DNA from 4 places in the Kitasatospora sp. NPDC096147 genome. Region 2 is predicted to be linked to each of the others. Evidence: riboswitches for the same ligand, from Rfam matches in the RefSeq annotation. Region 2 holds a riboswitch; each other region holds the start of a gene.

Evidence for each region. Region 2 has a riboswitch for cobalamin ahead of ACIRBX_RS12325 (prenyltransferase/squalene oxidase repeat-containing protein). Riboswitches for the same ligand answer to the same signal wherever they lie in the genome.
Region 1: linked by a shared signal. The riboswitch ahead of ACIRBX_RS27515 (cobalamin biosynthesis protein) and the one ahead of ACIRBX_RS12325 (prenyltransferase/squalene oxidase repeat-containing protein) in region 2 are both predicted to bind cobalamin.
Region 3: linked by a shared signal. The riboswitch ahead of ACIRBX_RS21165 (ribonucleoside-diphosphate reductase subunit alpha) and the one ahead of ACIRBX_RS12325 (prenyltransferase/squalene oxidase repeat-containing protein) in region 2 are both predicted to bind cobalamin.
Region 4: linked by a shared signal. The riboswitch ahead of metE (5-methyltetrahydropteroyltriglutamate--homocysteine S-methyltransferase) and the one ahead of ACIRBX_RS12325 (prenyltransferase/squalene oxidase repeat-containing protein) in region 2 are both predicted to bind cobalamin.

The regions. Positions count from the first base shown of each region.
Region 1 is NZ_JBIWFX010000010.1:83,411-87,632, reverse strand. Features, by position in the region: gene ACIRBX_RS27520 (cobyric acid synthase) at 1-652, opposite strand, end outside; gene ACIRBX_RS27515 (cobalamin biosynthesis protein) at 649-1,605, opposite strand; cobalamin riboswitch at 1,697-1,831, opposite strand; gene ACIRBX_RS27510 (YidB family protein) at 1,975-2,418, shown strand; gene ACIRBX_RS27505 (helix-turn-helix domain-containing protein) at 2,873-3,565, shown strand; gene ACIRBX_RS27500 (alpha/beta hydrolase family protein) at 3,673-4,222, shown strand, end outside.
Region 2 is NZ_JBIWFX010000003.1:372,894-377,115, reverse strand. Features, by position in the region: gene ACIRBX_RS12330 (SCO2322 family protein) at 1-429, opposite strand, end outside; gene ACIRBX_RS12325 (prenyltransferase/squalene oxidase repeat-containing protein) at 426-1,922, opposite strand; cobalamin riboswitch at 1,987-2,106, opposite strand; gene ACIRBX_RS12320 (aldehyde dehydrogenase) at 2,242-3,702, shown strand; gene ACIRBX_RS12315 (TetR family transcriptional regulator) at 3,752-4,222, opposite strand, start outside.
Region 3 is NZ_JBIWFX010000006.1:197,378-201,599, forward strand. Features, by position in the region: gene ACIRBX_RS21165 (ribonucleoside-diphosphate reductase subunit alpha) at 1-2,386, opposite strand, end outside; cobalamin riboswitch at 2,543-2,685, opposite strand; gene ACIRBX_RS21170 (GNAT family N-acetyltransferase) at 2,870-3,364, opposite strand; gene ACIRBX_RS21175 (helix-turn-helix domain-containing protein) at 3,666-4,222, shown strand, end outside.
Region 4 is NZ_JBIWFX010000008.1:20,437-24,658, forward strand. Features, by position in the region: gene ACIRBX_RS23995 (serine hydrolase domain-containing protein) at 30-1,181, opposite strand; cobalamin riboswitch at 1,444-1,655, shown strand; gene metE (5-methyltetrahydropteroyltriglutamate--homocysteine S-methyltransferase) at 1,810-4,119, shown strand.

The DNA.
Region 1 (4,222 bases), on a different contig from region 2:
GGCCCGTCAGGTCGTGCAGCATCCGCAGCCCGGGCTCCAGCAGCCGCGCGTCACCCCGGAACTTGTTCACGAACCAGCCCGCCACCAGCGCCTGGTCCTCGGCCGAGAGCAGCGCCAGCGTCCCGTACATCGCGGCGAACACCCCGCCCCGGTCGATGTCGCCGACCACCACCACCGGCAGCTTCGCCGCCGTGGCCAGGCCCATGTTGGCGATGTCCCGGTCCCGCAGGTTGATCTCGGCCGGCGAGCCGGCGCCCTCGCAGACCACCACCTCGTACCGGCTGCGCAGATCCGCCAGGCACTCCAGCGAGCGCTCCAGCAGGTACGGCTTGCGCTCCCGGTAGTCCATCGCCCCGACCTCGGCGACCGGCTTGCCGAGCAGCACCACCTGGCTGCGGGCGTCCGCCCCGGGCTTGAGCAGCACCGGGTTCATCGCCGCCTCCGGCTCCACCCGGGCGGCCTGCGCCTGCATCGCCTGGGCCCGACCGATCTCGGCGCCGTCGGCGGTGACGAAGGAGTTCAGCGACATGTTCTGCGCCTTGAACGGGGCCACCCGCACCCCCTGCCGGGCCAGCCAGCGGCAGATGCCCGCCGTCACCACGCTCTTGCCCGCGTCCGAGGTGGTCCCGGCGACCAGCAGTGCGTTGCTCATGTGCTCCTCCTCCTGTGCAGCGTGCGGTGGATGACGGTCCGTCCGAGCAGCGCGGCGCCCAGCGCCAGCACGCCGACCCGGCGCGACAGCGCGCAGGCCCGCTCGATGTCCGGCACGCCGACGGGGCGCAGCTCGGCGCCGAGCACCGGCCGGTGCTCCACGCGGTCCCCGTACCGCAGGGTGCCGCCGAGGCGCACCCCCAGCGCGCCCGCGAAGGCCGACTCCGCCTGCCCGGCGTTCGGGCTCGGGTGTGATCCGCCGTCACGCCGCCACACCAGCCGGGCCGTTCGCGGCTCCGGCGCGGCGGCCACCGTCAGCAGCGCGGTCAGCCGGGCTCCCGGCCAGCCCGCCAGGTCGTCCAGCCGGGCCGAGGCCCAGCCGAACCGCAGGTGGCGCGGCGAGCGGTGGCCGACCATCGCGTCCATCGTGTTGACGGCCCGGAAGGCCAGCAGCCCAGGGGTGCCCGCCAGCGCGCCCCAGACCAGGGCGTTCACCACCGCGTCGGCGGTGTTCTCCGCCACCGACTCGACCACGGCACGGGCGATCTGCTGTCCGTCCAGCCCGCTCGGGTCCCGCCCGCACAGGTGCGGCAGGCGCTCCCGGGCCGCCGTCAGATCACCCGCCGTCAGGGCCGCCCCGATGGTCCGGGCCTCCCTGGTCAGCGAGCTGCCGCCGAGCACGGTGAAGGTCGCGGCAGCGGCCAGCGCGGCCTCGGCCACCGGGCTGCGGCGCACCAGCCGCCCGGCCAGCACCGCCCCGGCGGCCACGCCGCCCGCGCAGACGGCGGTGTACGCGGCACCCACCGCCCGGTGGTCGCGCCAGATCCGGCGCTCCAGCGCCGTGGCGGCCGAGCCGAACAGCGCCACCGGATGGCCGCGCCGGGGGTCACCGAAGCGGGCGTCCGCCAGGTAGCCGGCCGCCGTGCCCAGCAGAAAAGGGGTCAGACGACGCACGGTGCGGGCGAGTCGGCGTGGCTCCGGGCAGGCGGCATCAGTGCGTGTCCTCACTCAGGGTCCGCGCCCTGGCTCGACGTAACGGGGGTGAGAGTCTCCTGGCTTCCGGGTCGGACACACCCTCGGGCCTTCCCACAGCCGCCTGGGCGGGCCGTCGTGACCATGGATCGAGCGTGCTCCCCGGTGACAGTGGCGGGACCGCGCCGGATTCGCACCGGCTTCCTCTGCTTGCCTCCGATTGGCTGAAAGATCCCACCACGGGCCTCGACCGGGCGTCAACAAAGCCCGTCGAGGGTTTGGTCACACGGTCGCCCGCCCCACCGTGCAGCACGCCCGGCGGCGGGTCAGGCTGGCGGTGGCGCGGCAGCGTTGCCGTGGCTGACCCGGAAGAACAAGAGGACGGCGATGACCGATCTCGGCAAACTCCTCAGCGGCCTGCTCGGTGGCAGCGGCGGCGGGAACGGCAGCGCGGGCAACCTGCTCTCCATCCTGCTCGGCTCGCTCGCCGCGAACGGCGCCGGGCGCGGCAACGGGCTCGGCGCCCTGCTCCAGCAGCTGACGGAGGGCGGGCTCGGCATGCAGGCCAAGTCCTGGGTCGGCACCGGGGACAACCACCCGGTCACCGGCTCCGAACTCGCCGCCGCCCTCCCGCCCGGCGAGCTCGAGATGCTGGCCCGCAACGCCGGCATCACCCCCGACCAGGCCGCCGACACCCTCGCCACCCACCTCCCGGCCACCGTCGACCGCCTCACCCCGAACGGCGAACTGCCGACCCCGGCCACCATCGAGGAACTCTTCGGCAAGCTCCACTGACCTCGCGGCCGCCCCGCCCTCGCGAGGAACGCACTGCGGTCACCCCGGTGCCGCGAGGAACGCACTCGGTTACACCGGGGGCGCGAGGAACTGCGCGAAGGGGAACGGCAGCACGTGCAACTGAACCACCGTCAGTCAGTTGCAGGTGCTGCCGTTCCCCTGCGCGCAGTTCCTCGCGCCCCCGGCCGCACGTTCTGCCTCGGTGCCCGGCCTCGCGTTCTGTCGCCGCCCCTGGCCGCACGTTCTGCCTCGGTACCTGGCCTCGCGTTCTGTCCCCGGGCCTGGCTTCGCGTTCTGCCTCGGTGTCGGCCCCGCCGTCGTTATCTCCCAGCCGACTCGGGTGATCACCCGTCAGGGGTGGTGTGAAGCTCCAACCCCGCGCCCGGGCCCGGGAGCGCGGTTCGTGCGTTCAGCGGGTGCAGCCCCGGACACGGCCGCCCCTACGGTCTGGGGCATGCGCCGCAGACCGCCCCCGCCCTCGCCGGTCCCGTTCTCGCCCGCCGCCGCACGGGCCCACCGGACCGGCCTCGGGCTGACCCCGGAGCAGGTGGCGGCCGGGATGGCCGCCCACGGGGTGCGGCTGCTGCCCACCCACGTGATCGGCTGGGAGAGCGGGGAGTACCGCCCGGACGAGGCCGAGTTCATCGCGCTGGCCCGAGCCCTGTGGTGCCCGCCCGCGCAGCTGATGGGCACCGCCCCGGGCAGCCTGCGCGACTTCCGGGTGGCCAGGGAGCTGAGCCAGGAGCAGGCCGCCCGCCGGATCGGGATCACCCTCCGGGCGTACGAGCAGGCCGAACTGACCGGCAGTTGGCCCGGCGACCCGGAGCAGTCCTACGAGCTGGCCCGGGTGCTCGGCCTGACCCTCCGGGCCTTCGCGCGGGTGACCCACCGTCAGGACGCCTTGGAGAAGTGCCTGCGCCAGTGCGTGGACGGCCGCTGGCAGAGCCAGGTGAAGCCGGTCGCCAAGCTGGTCCCGCTGCCGCGTCCGCTGCTGGAGGAGGTGCTCGCCGAGCTCCAGCAGGACCACGTCGTGCCGCAGCACTGGGGCACCGCCACCACCCCGGCCGCCGAGCAGCCGCCGGACCTGCCGCCGCTGGAGCGGTTCTGGCAGCTGCTGTCCCGTCACCCCACCGACCTCCCGGTCTGACCCGCCGTCTCCTCCCTTACGGCGGCGCTCCGGTGGCACCGGGCCCCGGCCCCCGGTCGAATGGACCGCAACGTCCGAGACCCGTACCGAGTACATCCGGGAGCGCCATGCGTTGGGGAACCGCGGCCATGGTGGCCGCCACCGTCGTCGGGGCCGGTGGAGCGGCCGTCCTGCTGATCGGCCGCCGGGCCTCCCAGGGCGTGGTGAAGCCCGGCCGGCCCGAGCCCGGCAGCGCTCCCGAGCTGCGGGTGCACGACCTGGCCCCGGGCGGCGTGGTGCTCACCCGCTCCACGGCCACCTCCCGGCCCGGCCGGTACGCGCTGGAGTGGCCGAACGGCGGGCACGCGGTGGTCGGCGAGGTGCTCGCCACCGGGCCGCAGACCGTCACCCGGCGGCTGGAGAAGGTGGACGGCGGCTCGCTGGACCCGGGCACCGAGGTCGAGTTCACGCCACGGGTGCTCACCGGGGACCCGCGCTCCGCCCTCGACCTCGGCTACACCGACACCATCGCGCTCGGCGAGCTCGGCGACCTGCCCGCCTGGTACACCCCGGGCAAGCGCGGCACCTGGGTCCTGCTGGTCCACGGCCCGGGTGCCGACCGCACCCAGGCGCTCCCGGTGCTCCCGGCCCTGCGCGCGCTCGAACTCCCCACCCTGA
Region 2 (4,222 bases):
CGGGGAGGGCGTGGGCGGGGTCTCGCCGGACGGGGCGTCGGCGGTGGTGCCGAAGTCCAGCACGACGGCGACCCGCTTCCGGCCGCTCTGCGCCGGGGTGTCGGCGCAGAGCGCGGCGAAGTCTCCGGTACTGCCGGGCCGGGCGGCGTCTTGGCCGCCGTCCGGGCTGACCGCGAAGCGCCAGCCGTCCACGCTGCCGTCCGGCGGCACGTACACGGCCGGGCCCTGCTGCTGGTAGGTCCAGGCGGAGCCGGTGGACTTCCAGAAGGACCAGTAGCGGTAGCCGGTGGCGTGCGCGGGGGCGGGGAGGAGGACGAGCAGCAGGACGGCCAGCGGTAGGGCCAGCGGTAGGGCCAGGGCCCGCTGCACGGGGGAGGCCGGTGCGGCGGCGGCCGGGGCCACCGCCGCACCGGGCTGACGGGGCGTCACTTCTGCTCGCCGTCCTTGCCCTCGGCCGGGGCCTCGGCGGGCTTCGCGGTGCCCGACGAGCCGTCCGACGAACCGTCCGACGAGCCGTCCGACGTGGCGCCCGGGGCGGCGGGCTCGGTGGTGCGCGTCGTGGTGGGCGCCGTGGCGGGCTTGGCGGCGCCGCCCGGGGTGTGGTTGCCGCGCTTGCGCTGGAGGCTGATCAGCAGGCCGCCGCCGATGCCGATCAGCAGGCCGACGCCGATCAGCCAGAACGGGGAGAAGCCGCCGTTGTTCTCGGCCTCGGTGATGCTGGAGCCGGGGGCCTTGGTGCCCTTGGGGTAGTCCGAGGCGGCGGCGCCGGCGGCCGGCGGCACCGACTTGGGGGCCGGGCCGGAGTCGATCAGCAGCTGGAGGATGTTGCTGCCGCCGAAGTTGAGCGGGTCCAGCTTGGCCGCCTGGGCGGTCAGCACCAGGGTGGCGGCGGCGGAGGCGTCGGTGCCGGACGGACCCTTGGTGGCCCAGGCGTAGCCGTTGCCGGCCAGCCAGTCGGTCGGACCGGCCGCCTCCTTCGGGTGGCCGGCCTGGATCAGGCTGAGGGCGGCCCAGGCGGTGGCGGCGAAGTCGGGGGTGGGGGCGGCGCCGGGGGTGGTGAGCATCAGGTGCTGGCCGTCGATGGCCAGTTGCCCGACCAGGTGGGCCGAGACCGCCTCGGCGGAGGCCGCGCGCGGCACCGGGCCGGAGGTGGCGGTGGAGCAGTCCAGCGGCTTGGGCGCGGCGTCCACCCGGTTGGTGTTGGTGACGGGCAGCTTGCCGCCGGCCGCGGCCAGGGCGGCCTGGGCGGTGGCCAGTCCGTTGGGGGCGAGCGTGCCGTCCGGGGCGGGCTGGTAGGCGAAGGCGCCGCGCTGGCCGACCGGGGCGGCGCAGCCGAGCTGGAAGAGTGCCAGGCCGTCGTAGGCGCTCTTGCCGTCCTTGGCCACCGCCGCAGGGTCGGTGCCGACGGTGAGCAGCGCGCTGACGGCCAGTCCGGTGGAGTTGGCGTCGCCCGGGTTGCCCGGGTTGTACGCCCAGCTGCCGTCCGGGTTCTGAACCCGCTTCAGCCACTCGACGCCCCGGCTGACCGCGTTCTGGTGGCCCTCCAGCTTGCTCAGCGCCTGGATCGCCATCGCGGTGGCGTTGCTGTCCTCGGTCTTGGTGTCGCAGCCGGCCGGGTCGGTGCCGGCGGCCCGGTACGAGGGCCAGCCGCCGTCCGCGCACTGCTGGCCGGTGAGCCAGTTCACCGCGTCGTCGGCGGGCACCACGCCGGAGTTGGCGAGGGCGATCAGGGCCAGCGACTGCCGCCACACCCCGTCGTAGCTCGGGTCGCCCTTGCCGTAGACGGCGGCCGGTGCCGCGACGGGGGAGGGGGAGGCCGACGGGGTGTCCGCGAGGGCGGGGGCGGCGGTGCCGGCCAGCAGGGCGGCGGCCAGGGTGGCGGTGGCCAGCGCGGCTGTGCCTGCGCGGGTGGTGGTGAGCATGGCGGTGCTTGGACCTTTCGGTGAGCGGTTGCGGCGGTGTGGGGGCACCGCCCGTGGACCTCGACGTGGCCGCTCGCTCCCGGACGGGCATTCCGACTTTCACGGCTGCGGGTCAGTGCCGGAGTCCCACCGGCTTCCCCCGTCGAGGAGCGGATGAAGTTGTACCGGCGGCTACAGACTCTAACCGCCCGAAAGGTCCGGTCCGTGCCGACACGGTCCGTTCCCGTCCGGGTGACGCGGTCTGGACGCCGCCCTGCGGGACGCACTAGAAACGGACTGGAACAGGTATCAGTTTCGGGCGTGAGTGGAGGAGTCGGGGATGACCGGGGTGGTCGAGCACGGCGAGCTGTTCATCGGGGGAGCCTGGACCGGGCCGGCCGGCCCGGGGGTGATCGAGGTCCGCTCCCCGCACACCGAGCAGGTGATCGGCCGGGTGCCGCACGCCGCCGAGGCGGACGTCGACCGCGCGGTGGCCGCCGCCCGGCGGGCCTTCGACGAGGGGCCGTGGCCGCGCACCTCCCCGGCCGAGCGGATCGCGGTGGTCCGCCGGATCCGGGACGGCCTGGCCGCCCGGGCCCGCGAGCTGGCCGAGCTGATCACCGCTCAGAACGGCTCGCCGATCTCCTGGAGCCTGCCGGCCCAGGGGCAGGGGCCGGTGGCGATCTGGGACGCCTATCTCAAGGTGGCCGAGGCGCACGTCTTCGAGGAGCTCCGGGACGGTGCCTTCGGCCGGGCCCTGGTGCGCACCGAGCCGGCCGGGGTGGTGGCGGCCGTGGTGCCGTGGAACGTCCCGCAGTTCTGCATCGCCTCCAAGCTGGCGCCGGCCCTGCTGGCGGGCTGCACGGTGGTGCTGAAGACCTCGCCGGAGACGCCGCTCGACGCCTACGTGCTGGCCGAGGTGGTCCGGGAGGCCGGGCTGCCCGAGGGCGTGCTCTCCGTCCTCCCGGCCGACCGGGAGACCAGCGCCTACCTGGTCGGCCACCCCGGTGTGGACAAGGTCTCGTTCACCGGCTCGGCCGCCGCCGGGCGGCTGGTGATGGCCAGTGCGGCCCGCACCCTGAAGAAGGTGACCCTCGAACTCGGCGGCAAGTCCGCCGCGATCGTGCTCCCCGACGCCGACCCGGAGCGCACCGTCCGCTCGCTGGTCGCCGCCGCCTACCTCAACAACGGCCAGGCCTGCGTCGCCCAGACCCGGATCCTGCTCCCCGCCGCGCACCACGCCGAGCTGGCCGAGCGCTTCACCGCCGCCGTGGCCGCCCTGAGGACCGGCGACCCGATGGACCCGGAGACGGCGGTCGGCCCGCTGGTGACGGCCCGTCAGCGGCAGCGCAGCCTGGACTACATCGAGCTGGCCCGGGCCGAGGGCGCCAAGCTGCTCACCGGCGGCGGGGTGCCGGCCGGCCTGGAGCGCGGCTGGTACGTCGAGCCGACGCTCTTCGACGAGGTCCGCAACGACAGCCGGATCGCCCGTGAGGAGGTCTTCGGGCCGGTGGTCTGCCTGCTGCCCTACCAGGACGAGGAGGAGGCCGTCCGGCTGGCGGACGACTCCGAGTTCGGCCTCTCCGGCTCGGTCTGGACCGCAGACGTCGAGCACGGCCTGGACATCGCCCGCCGGATCCGCACCGGCACCTACGCGGTCAACACCTTCCTGCTCGACTGCGGCGTCCCGTTCGGCGGCTACAAGCAGTCCGGCGTCGGCCGCGAGTTCGGCCCCGAGGGCTTCGCCGAGTACCTGGAGACCAAGAGCATCGTGCTGCCCCGGGGGTACACCGCGCCCTGACGAGGGATCAGGGGCGTGGGCTCACGGGCACGGGATCGGGCGCGTGGGCTCAGAGGGTGAGCAGGCGGGCGGCGGTGTGCAGGTCGGCGCGGACCTCGGCGAGGGAGGCGCGGCCGGAGAGCCAGGCCAGCAGGGTGGCGTGCCAGGTGTGGGCGACCACCCGGAGGGCGGCCTGCTGGGCGGGGGTGGGGGTGGGGCCGAGCTGGGCGGCGTCCAGCACGATGGCCGAGGTGACGGCGGAGACGGCGTCCACCTCGGCACCCACCGAGCGGTCGGCGAAGGAGAGGGCGCGCACCATGGCCTCCGCGAGCCGGGGCTCGCGCTGGAGGGCGTGGAACGCCTGGGTGAGGGTCTCCGCGACCCGGGCCGCCGGGTCCTCGCCGGTCGGGGGGTGGCGGCGGACCTGCTCGTGCAGGTGCTGGAGCTGCTCCTGCATCACCGCGACCAGCAGGTGCACCTTCGAGGGGAAGTACCGGTAGAGGGTGCCCAGCGCCACCTCGGCGGTCTCGGCCACCTCGCG
Region 3 (4,222 bases), on a different contig from region 2:
GGTTCTCCAGGGAGCAGGCCAGCGCGGCCTCCTCCTCCGGGGTGAGGGTCGGGGTGTTCACCGGCACGGGCGCGGCGGCGCGGGCGGCGCCGGAGGCGGCCTGGGCGATCCGGGTGGCCGGGCGCGAACGCAGGTAGTAGGTGGTCTTCAGACCGACCTTCCAGGCGTAGGCGTACATCGAGGAGAGCTTGCCGATGGTCGGCGCCGCCATGAAGAGGTTCAGCGACTGGCTCTGGTCGATGTAGGGCTGACGGGCGGCGGCCAGGTCGATCAGCGCGCGCTGCGGCAGCTCCCACGCGGTGCGGTAGAGCGAACGGACCTCGCCGGGCAGCCAGCTGAAGTCCTGGACCGAGCCGTTGGACTCGCGCAGCGCGTCCCGGGTCTGCTGGTCCCAGACGCCCAGCTCCTTGAGCTCGCGGACCAGGTACGGGTTGACCTGGAGGAACTCGCCGGAGAGGGTCTCGCGCTTGAAGAGGTTGGAGACCTGCGGCTCGATGCACTCGTAGACGCCGGCGATCGAGGCGATGGTCGCGGTCGGCGCGATGGCCAGCAGCAGCGAGTTGCGCAGGCCGGTGGTGGCGATCCTCGCGCGCAGCGCGTCCCAGCGGCCGGTCCACTCCGGGGTGACGCCGAAGTGGTCGATGTGCAGCTGGCCGCGGGCGGCCCGGGTCTCGCCGTACGCCTCGTGCTGCCCGAACTGCTCGGCCAGCTCGCTGGAGCGCTCGTAGGCGGTGAGCATGATGCGCTCGGCGATCAGGGTGGAGAGCCGCTTGGCCTCGGCGGAGTCGAAGTCCAGCCGGAGCTGGAAGAAGACGTCCTGGAGGCCCATCACGCCGAGGCCGACCGGGCGCCAGCGGGAGTTGGAGGTGCCCGCCTCGGTGGTCGGGTAGAAGTTGATGTCGATGACCCGGTCGAGGAAGGTCACGGCGGTGCGCACGGTGGCGTCCAGCCGCTCCCAGTCCATCGCACCCAGCAGGTCGGCGGCGGTGGCGCCGGGGGCCACGTGGGCGCCCAGGTTGACCGAGCCGAGGTTGCAGACGGCGGTCTCGGAGTCGTCGGTGACCTCGATGATCTCGGTGCAGAGGTTCGAGGAGTGCACCACCCGGCCGGGCAGCGCGGTCTGGTTGGCGGCCCGGTTGGAGGCGTCCTTGAAGGTCATCCAGCCGTTGCCGGTCTGCGCCAGGGTGCGCATCATCCGGGCGTACAGGGTCTGCGCCGGGATGGTGCGGACGGCCTTGCCGGCCTGCTCGGCCTTGACGTACGCCTCGTCGAACTCGGCGCCCCAGAGGTCGACCAGCTCGGGGACGTCGGCCGGGGAGAACAGCGACCAGTCGGCGTTGGCGTTCACCCGGCGCATGAACTCGTCCGGGATCCAGTGGGCGAGGTTCAGGTTGTGGGTCCGGCGGGCCTCCTCGCCGGTGTTGTCGCGGAGCTCCAGGAACTCCTCGACGTCCGCGTGCCAGGTCTCCAGGTAGACGCAGGCCGCGCCCTTGCGGCGGCCGCCCTGGTTCACCGCGGCGACCGAGGAGTCCAGGGTGCGCAGGAACGGGACGATGCCGTTGGACTTGCCGTTGGTGCCCCGGATCAGGCTGCCGCGCGAGCGGATCCGCGAGTAGGACAGGCCGATGCCGCCGGCGTGCTTGGAGAGCCGGGCGATCTGGGCGTACCGGTTGTAGATCGAGTCCAGGTTGTCCAGCGGCGAGTCCAGCAGGTAGCAGGAGGACATCTGCGGGTGCTTGGTGCCGGAGTTGAAGAGGGTCGGCGAGGAGGTCAGGTACTCCAGCCGGCTCATCAGGCGGTAGAGCTCGGCCACCTCGGCCACCGACTGCTCGGTGTCGCCGACCGCCAGGCCCGCCGCGACCCGGAGCAGGAAGTGCTGCGGGGTCTCGATCACCTGACGGGTGATCGGGTGGCGCAGCAGGTAGCGGGACTGCACGGTGCGCAGGCCGAAGTACTCGAAGCGGTCGTCGCCGGCCGGGTCGATCAGGCCGTTGAAGACGGTCGCGTGCTTGGCCACGAAGGCGGCGGTGACGTCGCCGATCAGGCCCTCGGCGTGGCCGACGGCGATCGAGGCGGCGAAGGTGACGGCGCCCTGCGAGACGGCCTCGTCCCGGATCTCCAGCGCCAGCAGCCGGGCGGCGAGCTTCGAGTACTGCGGGTCCTCGGCGATCATCGAGGCGGCAGCCTCCACGGCCAGGCCGCGCAGCTCGGCGAAGTCCGAGCCGGCGTGCCGGCCGCGCAGCGCAGCGGCCGCGACGTGGCCCGGGTCCACCTGGGGGAGGTCGGCGCTGCGGTCCGTGAGGAGCCGGAGCAGTGCGGCCCCCGGGTCGGTCCGGTCTTCGGCGGTTCCCTGGGCGGGCAGGGCAACTGAGGCAGCGATGGTCAAGGCGCTTCTCTCCTGGCGGCGGCGGTCGGCATGGCTGCCGGGCCCGATCGGGCGCAGGGGAGCACGCGCGGAACGCCTGACGGCGCGCGCGGATCACCCCCGGCCCACCCGCGAGGCCCGGACGTCAAAGCTGTGCTGCAAGGCGTCTGCGGGGAAGCCGTGTGGCACGCCGTCGGCAGGTCATCGGACTCGCGGGGGGCCGTTGTGGGGCGCCCGCTCACCGCTGCGGGGCAGTCCCGGACTTCCACCGGGTTCCCCTGCATCGACAGCGAGAGCGAGCATACATGTTGTGGCGCCTGAGATGAGCGCCCCCATATCTAGTGGCGCGTCGCCGTGATCGTCCTATTCCGGTCCGTCATCGCAGGACCCTTGCGGGGCTTGGAGGAGGCCGTCGGGCGGCCTCCGGACACGTCCGTGGGGGCGCCCGGCCGGGCGCCCCCACGGAGCCGTCGGAGCGGGCTCGGAAGGTCTCGGAGCTGCTCCTCAGAAGGTCATCGTGTAGACCAGCAGCCGGACGCCGGGGCGGACGTCCCAGTCCCGCTCGGTGGTGCGCCGGAAGCCGAGGCGCTCGTACAGCCGGTGCGCCGAGGTCATCGACGGCCGGGTGGAGAAGGCCATGCCGGCCAGGCCCAGCTCGCGGCTGCGGGCGATCGCCGCCCGGACCAGCTGCTCGCCGACGCCGCGGCCCCGGGCGGCGCCGGAGACCGCCAGCATCCGGATCTCGCCCTCGTGCGGCGCGGCGATGTCGGCGAACGGGGTGCCGCCGACGGCGAAGGTCACGCAGCCGAGCAGCTGCCCGTCGGCCGGGTCGGCCGCGACGAGGAGCTCGGCCTGCTCGAAGCGCGGGCGGGCGTCGAGGAGTTGGGAGGCGTAGGGGCCGTCGGCCGGGCTGTGACCGTCTCCGACGAACGCCTCGTGGGTGACGGCGCCGACGGCGGGGAGGTCGGCCTCGACGGCGGGGCGGATGACGATGTCCATCCGGACAGTCTGCCCGAACGGGTGTCCGAACCGGCTCCGGGGGTGCCGTGCAGCCGATCGGCGGTCGACGGGTCGGCGGGGTAGCCCCCGGGGCGGTGCCAGTTGTCGCGCCCGTGGCGGGAGTTGCGGGTCACATCGCGGCCGACCAGGGCACCGAGCAGGCCGAAGGCGGAGAGGATCGCGAGCAGGGCGAGGGCGGAGGGGAGGTCCATGCCGTCGAGTCTTCCGCCGGGCCCCGGCTGCCACGAGTGGCAGGAACAACCCATTGCGTCGATATCCTGCCATCGGGCATCCTGGCGCCATGCTGCGCAACGTGGTCACCGTGGTCCTGGAGGACGTCCACCCGTTCGAACTGGGCGTCGCCACCGAGGTGTTCGGCCTCGACCGGCGGGACGACGGGCTGCCGCTCTACGAGTTCGCGGTCGCCTCCGACCGGCCCGGGCTGCTGCGCACCCACGCCGGGTACCGGATCGAGGTGGAGCACGGCGCCGAGCGGCTGGCCGGGGCGGACCTGGTGATCGCCGCCGCCACCCACGTCCGGGACGAGTACCCGCAGGTGCTGATCGAGGCGCTGCGGGCCGCGGCCGACCGGGGCGCCCGGGTGCTGTCGATCTGTAGCGGGGCCTTCCTGCTGGGCGCCGCCGGGCTGTTGGACGGACGCCGCTCCACCACGCACTGGAAGCACACCGAGCGGCTGGCGGCGCGCTTCCCGCTCACGACCGTGGAGCCGGACGTGCTCTACGTGGACGAGGACCCGGTGATCACCTCGGCCGGTACGGCGGCCGGCATCGACGCCTGCCTGCACCTGGTCCGCAAGCTCCAGGGGGCGGAGGTGGCCCGGGGGATCGCCCGCCGGAT
Region 4 (4,222 bases), on a different contig from region 2:
GGTGGTGGGGCGGGGGCGGCGGTCGGGGGTCAGCGGCAGAGCGCCGCGTCGACCGCCTCCTCGATGTGCTTGGCGGTGGCGGCGTCCGGGATGGTGGTGACGGCGATGTTCACGGCGCGGCCGTCCTCGGTGACGCCGCCGGCGGTGTCGTAGCCCGGGATGGTCCCCCCGTGGCCCCAGGCGACGCCGCCGCAGGAGAGCGGGCGGCTGACCAGGCCCAGGCCGTAGCGGACGCCGGGGCCGACCTGGTCGGCGGCGACGGTGGTGCGCATCTCGGCCAGCTGGGCGGCGGGCAGCAGACGCCCCGTCAGGAGGGCGGTGTAGAACCGGGTGACGTCGGTGTTGGTCGAGATCATCGCACCGGCGGCCCAACCCCAGGACGGGTCCAGTTCGGTGTACTCGCGCAGCGATCCGTCCGCCCCGCGCTGGTAGCCCTTCGGGTGGGCCTCCCGGATCGTGGTGTCGCCGGGCTTGGGGAAGTAGGTGTGGCGCAGGCCGATCCGGTCGACGATCCGCTTGCCGATCTCCTCACCGAGCGGGCGCCCGGTGACCTTCTGGATGATCAGGCCGGCCAGCAGGAAGTTGGTGTTGTTGTACTCCCAGCCGGCACCGGGGGCGAAGTGCGCCTTCTGCGCCAGCGCGGTGTCCAGGAGTTCACGCGGCTCGTAGTAGCGCTTCGGGTCGTTCAGGGCGGCGGCCTGGTTCACGTACTCCGGCAGGCCGCTGGTGTGCTGGAGCAGCTGACGGACGGTGATCTTCCGGCCGTCGATGCCGTCCCCGCGCACCAGGCCGGGCAGGTAGGTCTCGACCGGGCGGTCCAGGCCGACCTTGCCCTCGGCGACCAGCTGGAGCACCACGACGGCGGTGAACGCCTTGGAGTTGCTGCCGATCCGCAGCTGGCCGTCCACCGGCACCCGGGACTTGGTGACCGCGTCGCCGACCCCGGCGGTGTAGGTGCGGGTGCGGCCGTCGCGGCCCTTGACGGTGGCCAGCGCGGCGGGCACGCCGTCCTTCGCGACCAGGGCGTCGAGGCGCTGCTGCACGACGTCCGGGCGCGGGGCGGCGGAGGCGGCGGGGGTCAGGACACCGGCCGCGACGGTGGCGGCCACGGCCGCCGCCACCCCGAGGCGGGCGCCGCCCCGGCGGGGCTGGGCGGGGTGCTGCGGTGCGTGCTGGTTCACGGGGGCTCCTCGGTGGTCCGGTGCGCCGGGGCCGTCCCCGGCGCTCTCCCAGAAGATCAGCCGAGGGGCCGTCAACTCGTCGGCGCCGAGGACGAGAACGCCGCCGGGAGCCTGCTCCGGCCGGGGCGCCGGAGGGGGACCGTGGTCCCGGGCCGCCCGGAGGAGCCGTCGGCCCGGCCCCGGGCCGGCGTCTCACCCGGGCATCCGACATGCGGACGTCCATGACGCGCCCCGCCCGAGGGCCTAGGCTGTGCCCCGCAGCTGGTTCGCCCTGTCCGCCAGGCAGGAGCGTCGTAAGAGGGAACCCGGTGACGCCGTCCATCAGGCCATTCCGGGACTGCCCCGCAGCGGTGAGTGGGAACGACCGCCGTCACACGCACTGGGTCCGTACCGGACCCGGGAAGCGACGGCCAGTAGGTGCCCGGCCCTCGATCGATCGAGACCGGGCGGGCCCGCGAGTCCGAAGACCTGCCACTGCCCGCGTGCACCCCGCACGCGGTGATCTCGGTGACCTCGTGGGCGGGTCGGCGGAACGGGCGGGCACATCCTGGTGCCGCGCCCCGGCTGTCGTACCTCCTCGCCCGCGCGCTCTCCCGGGATCGCAGCGCGACTCGCGAAGGAGAGTTCCGTGACCACGAGTTCCACCGGCCCGCAGGCCACCGTGTACGGCTACCCCCGGCAGGGCCAGGGCCGGGAGCTGAAGAAGGCGATCGAGGGGTACTGGAAGGGCACCGTCAGTGCCGCTGCCCTGCACGCCACCGCCGCCGAACTGCGGTGCACCAACTGGCGCCAGCTCGCCGGGGCCGGCCTCACCGAAGTGCCCACCGGAGACTTCTCGTTCTACGACCACGTGCTGGACACCACGGTCGCCGTCGGTGCGATCCCGGCCCGCCACCGCGCGGCCGTGGAGGCCGACGCGCTGGACGGCTACTTCGCCATGGCACGCGGCACCCAGGACGTCGCGCCGCTGGAGATGACCAAGTGGTTCGACACCAACTACCACTACCTGGTGCCGGAGTTGGGCCCGGACACGGTCTTCACCGCCAACCCCGAGAAGGCGGTCGGCGAGCTGCGCGAGGCGCTCGCCCTCGGCCACAAGGCCCGCCCGGTGCTGCTCGGCCCGCTGACCTACCTGCTGCTGGCCAAGCCCGCCCCGGGCGTGGCCGCCGACTTCCAGCCGATCACCCTGCTGGACCGCCTGCTGCCGGTGTACGCCGAGCTGCTGGCCGCCCTGAAGGCGGCCGGCGCCGAGTGGGTCCAGCTGGACGAGCCCGCCCTGGTGCAGGACCGCACCCCGGCCGAACTCAACGCCGCCACCCGGGTGTTCCGCGATCTCGGCGCCCTCGCCGACCGCCCGAGGATCCTGGCCGCCACCTACTTCGACCGGGCGGGCGAGGCACTCAAGGTGCTCGCCAAGGCACCGATCGAGGGCGTCGCGCTGGACTTCACCGGCCCGGCCGCCGCCAACCTGGACGACCTCGCCGCCGCCGGCGGCCTGCCCGGCAAGCGCCTGGTGGCCGGGGTGGTGGACGGCCGCAACATCTGGATCAACGACCTGGAGAAGTCCCTCACCACCCTGGCCACCCTGCTCGGCCTGGCCGACCGGGTGGACATCGCCGCCTCCTGCTCGCTGCTGCACGTGCCGATCGACGCCGCCGCCGAGCGCGACCTCGACCCGCAGATCGCCCGCTGGCTGGCCTTCGCCCGCCAGAAGGCCGCCGAGGTCGCCCTGCTGGCCCGCGGCCTGCGCGAGGGCACCGACACCATCGCCCCCCAACTCGCCGCCAACCGGGCCGATCTGGCCTCCCGCGCCACCTCCCCGATCACCCACGACCCCGCCGTCCGGGCCCGGGTCGCGGCCACCACCGAGGCCGACGCCCACCGTGCCCAGGCCTACCCGGAGCGGGCCGTCGCCCAGCGCGCCCGGCTGGAGCTGCCGCTGCTGCCCACCACCACCATCGGCTCCTTCCCGCAGACCACCGAGCTCCGCGTCGCCCGGGCCGACCTGCGGGCCGGCCGGATCGACGCCGCGGCCTACCAGGAGCGGATGGAGGACGAGGTCCGCGAGGTCATCGAGTACCAGGAGAAGGCCGGGCTGGACGTGCTGGTGCACGGCGAGCCCGAGCGCAACGACATGGTGCAGTACTTCGCCGAGCAGCTCACCGGCTACCTGGCCACCCAGCAGGGGTGGGTGCAGTCCTACGGCACGCGCTACGTCCGGCCGCCGGTGCTGGCCGGCGACATCTCCCGCCCCACGCCGATGACCGTCGAGTGGCAGCGCTACGCCCAGTCGCTGACGGAGCGTCCGGTCAAGGGCATGCTCACCGGCCCGGTCACCATGCTCGCCTGGTCCTTCGTCCGCGACGACCAGCCGCTCGGCGACACCGCCCGCCAGGTCGCCCTCGCCCTGCGCGACGAGGTCACCGACCTGGAGGCCGCCGGGGCCGCCGTGATCCAGGTGGACGAGCCCGCGCTGCGCGAGACCCTGCCGCTGCGGGAGGCCGAGCGCCCCGCCTACCTGGCCTGGGCCACCGAGGCGTTCCGCCTCACCACCGCCGGGGTCCGGGCGGACACCCAGATCCACACCCACATGTGCTACGCCGAGTTCGGCGCGATCCTGCCCGCGATCGACGACCTCGACGCGGACGTCATCTCGCTGGAGGCGGCCCGCTCGCACATGGAGGTCGCCCACGAGCTGACCGACGCCGGCTACCCCCGCGAGGTCGGCCCCGGTGTGTACGACATCCACTCCCCCCGGGTGCCCAGCACCGAGGAGGCCGCCGCGCTGCTGCGCGCCGGGCTCGCCGCCATCCCGGCCGAGCGCCTGTGGGTCAACCCCGACTGCGGCCTGAAGACCCGCGCCTGGCCCGAGACCCGGGCCTCGCTGGAGAGCCTGGTCGAGGCCGCCAAGGTGGTCCGCGCCGAGCTGGCCGGCTGACCCGCACCGCCGGGGTGGACGCGTCGCCACTGCGCCTCCACCCCGGCGGTGTGCCGACCGCACTGCCGGGGCTGCCGGGTGACCGGCGGCCCCGGCCCGGCAG